Regions from separate parts of the Pseudomonas sp. No.117 genome, predicted to be linked through region 2. Evidence: predicted binding sites of a transcription regulator. Region 2 holds the regulator's gene; the other holds the start of a gene.
The links. The regulator FliA, encoded in region 2, starts transcription of late flagellar genes. The targets are predictions, from matches to a motif close to CTAAAGTTTNNNNNNNNNNNGCCGNTAA.
Positions count from the first base shown of each region.

Region 1: a site for FliA is predicted at 1,301-1,328, ahead of ACYJP6_RS06955 (methyl-accepting chemotaxis protein). Genes of this name have one in related genera too.

Region 1 is NZ_BAAJNP010000003.1:30,385-34,327, reverse strand. Features, by position in the region: gene ACYJP6_RS06955 (methyl-accepting chemotaxis protein) at 1-1,247, opposite strand, end outside; gene ACYJP6_RS06950 (Gfo/Idh/MocA family protein) at 1,367-2,308, opposite strand; gene ACYJP6_RS06945 (saccharopine dehydrogenase family protein) at 2,375-3,448, opposite strand; gene ACYJP6_RS06940 (PQQ-dependent sugar dehydrogenase) at 3,813-3,943, opposite strand, start outside.
Region 2 is NZ_BAAJNP010000007.1:261,677-265,619, reverse strand. Features, by position in the region: gene flhF (flagellar biosynthesis protein FlhF) at 1-1,110, shown strand, start outside; gene fleN (flagellar synthesis regulator FleN) at 1,203-2,033, shown strand; gene fliA (RNA polymerase sigma factor FliA) at 2,030-2,770, shown strand; gene ACYJP6_RS18460 (chemotaxis response regulator CheY) at 2,858-3,232, shown strand; gene ACYJP6_RS18455 (protein phosphatase CheZ) at 3,252-3,943, shown strand, end outside.

The DNA.
Region 1 (3,943 bases), on a different contig from region 2:
TCCGCCACCACGGCGAAGCCGCGCCCCTGCTCGCCAGCGCGGGCCGCTTCGATGGCGGCATTGAGCGCCAGCAGGTTGGTCTGCTCGGCGATGCCGCGGATGACCTCCAGCACCTTGCCGATCTCGCGGATCTGGCCTTCCAGGGTCTGCACCTTCTGGGTGGAGTCGGTGATTTCCTCGGTCATCACCGCCATGGCCTTGGCCGCCTGCTGCACCTGCTCGCGACCCTGCTGGGCCTCATGGCTGGTCTCCTGGGAAGCGGTGGAGGTGGAGGCGGCGTTGCGGGCGACCTCTTCCACGGCGGCGGTCATCTGGTTGACCGCGGTGGCCGCCTGCTGCACTTCGTCATGCTGGCGAACCTGGCCGCGCGAGGTCTCCTCGGTCACGGCGTGCAATTCCTCGGCGGCCGCGGCCAGCTGGCTGGAGGCGCCGGCCATCTGCTGCACGGTATCCTTCAGGCTGCGCTGCATGCCGCCCAGGGCTTGCAGCAGCTGGCCGGCTTCGTCGCGGCGCGTGCTCTGGATCGGTTGGGTCAGGTCGCCCTCGGCGACGCGCTCGGCGCTGGACACGGCTTCGCGGATCGGGCTGACGATCATGCGGGTGATGACGATGCCCAGGACCAGGGCGCAGAGCACCGCCAGCAGCAGGCCGCCGGCGAGCATCCAGAAGGCCTTGCCGTAGGTGGCGATCGCCGCGGCGCCGGCTTCGTTACCCTGGCGCTTGTTGGACTCCACCATGATCTTGAAGGCGGCCATGGTCTTGCGATAGCTGGGCTGCACCTGCTCGTTCAACAGCTGGTTGGCACCGGCCACGTCCTTGGCGGCCAGGCGCGCCAGGACGGTGTCGATGCCGGCGATATAGGTCTTCCACTCACCCTCGAAGGCGTCGCCCGCGACTTTTTCATCCGCTTGCAAGGGCGTTGCGCGGTAGTCGGCGAAGGGCTTCTCGGCATCGGCCTGGTTGGATCGCAGCGAGGCGATGATGCGGTCCTGCTCGGTCTGGGGCGCGTTGGCATAGACCATGGACATCAATCGGAAGATGTCGCGGTTGTGGCCGATCACGTTGTTCTTGGCATCGTTGAGCCGGGTGATGGACAGCAGATTGTTGTTCAGCACCGAATCCAGCAGGCCATTCAGGCTCCTGAGCCCGTTCATGCCGACCGCACCTATGCCCAGGGTGATGAGCGTACAGAGACCGAAGGCGATCGCGAGTTTCTTCGCCAGCGCCAGATTGTTGAACCAGACCATTGGGGAGTTCCTTTCAGCGAGGGATGCCAGCCAGATTGCACCGGATGCCCTTGCTATCGGCACTTATCAGATGACCTTTAACACCGCCGGGCGGGCTCTAGAGCAGGCCATCCGCCACCTCAGCCCCGTCCATAGAGCTGATCCAGCAGACGATTGGCTGCCAGCGCGGCATCCAGGGTGGCCAGTTCCGGGCGCTCCTGGCCGAGCAACCGGTCGAACACCGCCAGGGCCCCCTGGGGCACGCCGGGATCCAGGCCCTCCGCCAATATCTGTCGGTTGCCCTGGGCATCGTGAAGCAGCAGCCGTCCGGCGGAGACTTCCAGCGTTCCCGCGCTGCCGTCTAGCCGGATGGCCAGCCGCGGCCCACGCAGGGTGGCGCTGGCGCGCAGGTGGATCGGCAACCCGCCGGCGCTGAGCAGGGCCTCGCCACCGTGATCCAGTGGCCAGCGGGCGTCGCGCTCCAGGCGGCAATGTTCCACCGTCAGCGGCTGGTCGGTGAGCCAGGCGCTGAAGTCGAGCAGATGCACGGCCAGATCGCCGAAGGCGCCGTAGCCCATGCGCGCCTCGTTCAGGTGCGCCGGCCACTCGCTCAGCCAGCCCTCCAGCAGTCCCGGATGGCCCGCGGTCAGTGACAGGTGGGTGAGGGTACCGATGGCGCCATCCCGCGCCAGCTGGCGCAGCTGCTGCAAGGCCGGGTCGGTACGCAGGTAGAAGCCGCTGAAGCAGGAGCGTCCGGCGAGTCGCTCGGCCAGGGCCGTGGCCCGCGCGGCCGAGACGGCCAGCGGCTTTTCCACGAACAGGTGGCGGGCGCGGGGCAGCAAGGCCGCCACCGCGGCTTCATGGTCATCGATGGCGGTGGTGACGAAGGCCAGGTCCACCGCGGGCAGCTGCCGGAAGTCGTCCAGCACCGGCAGGCCATGGGGCGCGGCGAGGCGCTGGGCACGCTCTGGATCGCGCTCACTGGCCACCGCCACCACCCGCACCCGCGGATCAGCCAGGCTGGTGTCCAGGTAGTCCTGGGCGTGGATCTGTTCGCAACCGACGATGGCGACGCTGAGCATGACGAAGGGTCCTCTAACGGTGGCTGTACCGTTATGGACCCCTCGGCGGTCGCTAAGCTTCCGCGATCAGGCCGGCTGGTAGGCCTTGCCGAAGCGGTTGGCCAGGAAGGCATCCATGTCCACCTGCTCCTGGGCGATGAAGCCGCGCTGTGGCAGCTTGCCTTCGCGGAACAGGTCCAGCGCGGTGCAGATGCCGGCAGCGGTGGTGATCTGGATGGCGCTGGTCAGCTGGCCGTCGCGCTCGGCGGCGAAGATCTTGCGGCTGAATACTTCCTGCACCAGCTTGCCACCGCGCATTCCGCTGACGGTGACGAACACCAGCACCACGTCCTGCATGGTGGTGGGCACGGCGCCACGCAGGATGCCCTTGAGCTGCTCCTGGTCACCGGCCAGGCGCAGGTCTTCCAGCAGGAACTTCATCAGGTCGCGGTGCCCGGGATAGCGCACCGTCTTGTAGTCGAGGGTTTCCACCTGGCCCTGCAGGGTCTCGCAGAGGGTACCCAGGCCGCCGGAGGTGTTGAAGGCCTCGTATTCCACGCCGTCCAGGGAGAAGTGCTCCAGGCCTTCCAGCGGCTGCACCAGTTGCAGTTCGCCGTTGCGCACCGCCTCGCAGGGGTGGCAGTACTCGTTGACCAGGCCGTCGACGCTCCAGGTCAGGTTGTACTTCAGCGCATTGGTGGGGAATTCCGGCAGGGCGCCGACGCGCATCTTCACTTCGCGCACGCTGTCGAAGCGCTTGGCCAGCGAATGGGCGGCAATACCGATGAAGCCGGGCGCCAGGCCGCACTGGGGCATGAAGGCATTGCTCGCGCCCTCGGCCAGCTGGCGGATGGCCTTGGTGGCCTTCACGTCTTCGGTCAGGTCGAAGTAGTGGGTATTGGTGGCCTTGGCCGCCTGGGCCACGGGAATCGCCAGGTGATAGGGCAGGGCGTTGAGCACCACGTCCTGATCGTCCAGGGCGGCGATCAGAGCGGCGGCGTCGGCGGTATCCAGGGTGCGGGTCCGTACACCCAGGGCCGCGATGGCGGCCAGGGCGCGCTCGTCACGATCGGCCACCGTCACCTGGTAGTCGCCACTGGCATGCAGCAATTGCGAAATGGTATAGCCGATGTGGCCGGCGCCGAGCAGGGTGACTTTCATGGCGGATCCTCCGAGGTTGAAGGCTCCAGCTTAGAAAGCGGCGCTGCCAGATGTGAGCGTCAGAGCGTCGAATCGTTGTGCTTTATTTGATGAAACGACGGAGTTTTCGTCGTTTCGACGGAGCGTTTCGTTTTTGAGCCGAAACGTTGCTGCCACAGGCTCTTGATAGACCGTAGGTTGGGTTGAGACGGCTTCATCGTCGAAGTCCAACAGGGATGTTCAGCTTGGGCAGTGTTGGGCTTCGCTGCGCTCAACCCAACCTACGGCGGCCGGTAGGGGCGGTCGCTACGGCGCGCCGGCATGGCCAGGATCAGCGCTGTGTAGGGTCGGCACCCCGGCTAACCACCACGGCTGCAATCACTACCTAACCCGGCACCACCCGCAGCAACTGGCCTTCCTCGCCATCGGTGAGCAGCCAGAGAGTGCCATCCGGTCCGCTGCGCACATCGCGCAATCGTTGGTCCAATTCCTGGAACAACAGCTCCTGCTGGCCGG
Region 2 (3,943 bases):
GCCGACCTCAGCATCCGCGCGCCGGGTGTCCCCTCGGCCGCGCCCAAGGACAAGCAGCTGCTCGGCGCCATCAGCGCCGCCGACAGCCGTCGCGAGCCGCTGCTCGACGCCCCCCGCGCCGCCCAGCCGGCCGCCGCCACTCCGGCCGCCAGCGCCGCGCCGGAAGACCGTCGCGCCCTGGAAGCCATGCGCAGCGAACTCAGTGGCCTGCGCGAACTGCTGGAAGTCCAGCTCGGCTCCATGGCCTGGACCCAGGTGCAGTCCACCCGTCCGCAGCAGGCCGGCCTCTGGCGTCGTCTGCAGCGCATGGGCCTGCCGGCCGACCTGGCCCGCCACCTGCTCGACAGCGTCGCCAAGATCCAGGATCCGCGCCACGCCTGGCGTATGCTGCTGGCCAACTTCGCCCAGCTGGCGAAGACCACCGACGCCAAGATCCTGGAGGAGGGCGGCATCGTCGCCTTCGTCGGTCCCGCCGGCATGGGCAAGACCACCACCCTGGCCAAGCTCGCCGCCAGCTACGTATTGAAGTACGGTCCCCAGAGCCTGGCGCTGGTCAGCATGGACAGTTTCCGCATCGGTGCCCAGGAGCAGATCAAGACCCTCGGTCGCATCCTCGACGTGCCGGTGACCCTGGTCGACCCGGGCCAATCCCTGGCCCAGGCCCTGGCGCCCCTGGCACGCAAGCGCCTGGTGCTGATCGATACCGCCGGCATGCCCGCCAACGATCCGGCGCTCAAGGCCCAGCTCGAAGCCCTGGCCAACCGCCAGCTGAAGATTCGCAACTACCTGGTACTAGGTGTCACCAGCCAGAGCCAGGTGCTCAAGGCGGCCTACCACAGCTATCGTCGCTGCGGCCTGAGCGGCTGCGTGCTGACCAAGCTGGACGAGGCCGCCAGCCTCGGCGAAGCCCTCGGCCTGGCCATCAGCCAGCGCCTGCCGGTGGCCTACATCGCCGACGGCCCGCGCATCCCGGACGACCTGCATCCGGCCCGTAGCCACCAGCTGGTGAGCCGCGCGGTGAGCCTGCAGGCGCCGGAAGAGCCGAGCGAAGAAACCATGGCCGGGATGTTCGCCGGCCTGTACCAAAGCAATGCCCGCCGCGCCGGTTAGCGCAGACGAACGGTAGTGGTGCATTGCATGCCTGGGCACGCCAAATGCACTTGGTCTAAAGTGTGACGGATTTCAATCAAAGGTATCAGGCAATGGGTAGCATGCATCCCGTCCAAGTCATAGCGGTCACGGGCGGTAAAGGCGGTGTCGGGAAGACCAACGTGTCGGTCAACCTGGCCTTGGCCCTGGCCGATATCGGGCGGCGCGTCATGCTGCTCGACGCCGACCTGGGCCTGGCCAACATCGACGTTCTCCTCGGCCTGTCGCCCAAGCGCACCCTGGCCGACGTCATCTCCGGCGAATGCGATCTGCGCGACGTGCTGCTGCAGGGGCCGGGCGGCATCCGCATCGTCCCGGCGGCCTCGGGGACCCAGGCGATGGTCAATCTGACGCCGGCCCAGCACGCCGGCCTGATCCAGGCCTTCAGCGACATCAGCGAGAACCTCGACGTGCTCATCGTCGACACCGCGGCCGGTATCGGCGATCAGGTGGTCAGCTTCGTTCGCGCCGCCCAGGAAGTCCTGGTGGTGGTCTGCGACGAACCCACCTCCATCACCGACGCCTACGCCCTGATCAAGCTGCTCAACCGCGACCATGGCGTCACCCGTTTCCGGGTCCTGGCGAACATGGCGCTGACCCCCCAGGAAGGCCGCAATCTCTTTGCTAAGCTGACCAAGGTGACCGACAGATTCCTGGATGTCGCCCTGCAGTACGTGGGTGCCATTCCGTTCGATGAAGCGGTGCGCAAAGCCGTGCAGAAACAGCGCCCCGTGTTCGAAGCCTTTCCGCGTGCCAAGGCCTCGCTGGCCTTCCGTGCGGTGGCTCAGAAAGTCGATGGCTGGCCACTGCCGGCCAATCCGCGCGGCCATCTCGAGTTTTTCGTCGAGCGCCTTGTGCAACCAGCCATCGGTACCCACGCATGACAGCATCCAGCGGGCTTCGCATGTACAGCAAAACCTCGGAACGTACCCAGCAGGAGCAGCTCATCAACCGCTATGCGCCGTTGGTGAAACGCATCGCCTACCACCTCCTGGCGCGGCTGCCAGCCAGCGTGCAGGTCGAAGACCTGATGCAGGCCGGCATGATCGGCCTGCTGGAGGCCTCGCGCAAATACGACGCGGGCAAGGGCGCCAGCTTCGAGACCTACGCCGGCATCCGCATCCGCGGCGCCATGCTCGACGAGGTCCGCAAGGGCGATTGGGCACCGCGCTCGGTGCACCGCAACACGCGCATGGTCACCGACGCCATTCGGGCAGTGGAAGCGCGCACCGGTCGCGACGCTAAAGATTCCGAGGTCGCGGCCGAACTTAAATTGAGTCTGGATGAGTACTACGGCATCCTTGGCGACACCATGGGGAGTCGCCTGTTCAGTTTCGACGACCTCATGGAGGGTGGTGAGCATGGGCTCGAGGAGAGCGGTTCGCATGAACTCGAACCCGGTCGCGGTCTGGAAGACGAGCGCTTCCGCAAGGCCCTGGCCGACGCCATCGCCAATCTCCCGGAGCGTGAACGCCTGGTGCTCTCGCTGTATTACGACGAGGAACTCAACCTCAAGGAAATCGGCGAGGTACTGGGAGTGAGCGAATCACGCGTCTGCCAGCTCCACAGTCAATGCGCGGCACGCCTGCGGGCGCGGCTGGCGGAATGGCGTTCGCGTTAACCGGCTGGTACTCAGGCTACTACGATTGCTTAGGCGCGCCTCACGGCGTGTGTGCGGATTAGGACGGAGGTCGACTTGGACAAGAACATGAAAATCCTCATCGTGGACGATTTTTCCACGATGAGACGCATCATCAAGAATTTGCTGCGCGATCTGGGCTTCACCAATACCGCCGAGGCGGACGACGGCAACACCGCGCTGCCGATGCTGCAGAGCGGCAACTTCGACTTTCTCGTCACCGACTGGAACATGCCGGGCATGACCGGTATCGACCTGCTGCGCCAGGTCCGTGCCGACGCGCGGCTGAAGACCCTGCCGGTGCTGATGGTGACCGCCGAAGCCAAGCGCGAGCAGATCATCGAAGCCGCTCAGGCCGGCGTGAATGGCTACGTGGTCAAGCCTTTCACCGCCCAGGTGCTGAAAGAAAAGATCGACAAGATCTTCGAGCGGGTGAACGGCTGAAGAAAGCCGCGGGGACGTTATGGATCAGCTTGGCACCAACAGCTTCAGCGACTTCGAGTCGAATTTAAAACAGCACGCCCAAGAGCTGGTGAAATGCCTGGAGAGCGGCGACTTCGCCCAGGCCGTGCAGGTCATCAATGAACTCAACCAGCTTCGCGACCGGGGTCTCTACCAGGAAGTCGGCAAGCTGACCCGCGAGTTGCACAACGCCATCGTCAACTTCGAGATCGATCCGCGCGGCATGGCCGGCGAAGAGGTCTCCCAGATCAGCGATGCCACCGATCGTCTTTCCTACGTGGTGAAGATGACCGAGAACGCCGCCAACCGGACCATGGATCTGGTGGAGGAGAGCGCGCCGCTGGTGGGCAACTTCGGCGACGAGGCCCGCGCCGTGCACGCCGACTGGAAGAAGTTCATGCGCCGGGAAATGGGCGCGGACGAATTCCGTGAGCTGGCCAAGCGCGTCGACGCCTTCCTCAGCCACAGCGAGAGCAGCGCCGGACAGCTGTCGGCCAAGCTCAACGACATCCTGTTGGCACAGGACTACCAGGACCTCACCGGTCAGGTCATCAAGCGGGTGGTCAACCTCGTCGGGCAGATCGAGAAAGACCTCGTCAAGCTGGTGATGATGGCCAGCCAGGTCGACCGCTATACCGGCTTCAGTCACGATCACACCGCGCTGATCGAACAGAATCGAAAAGAAAAGACGAT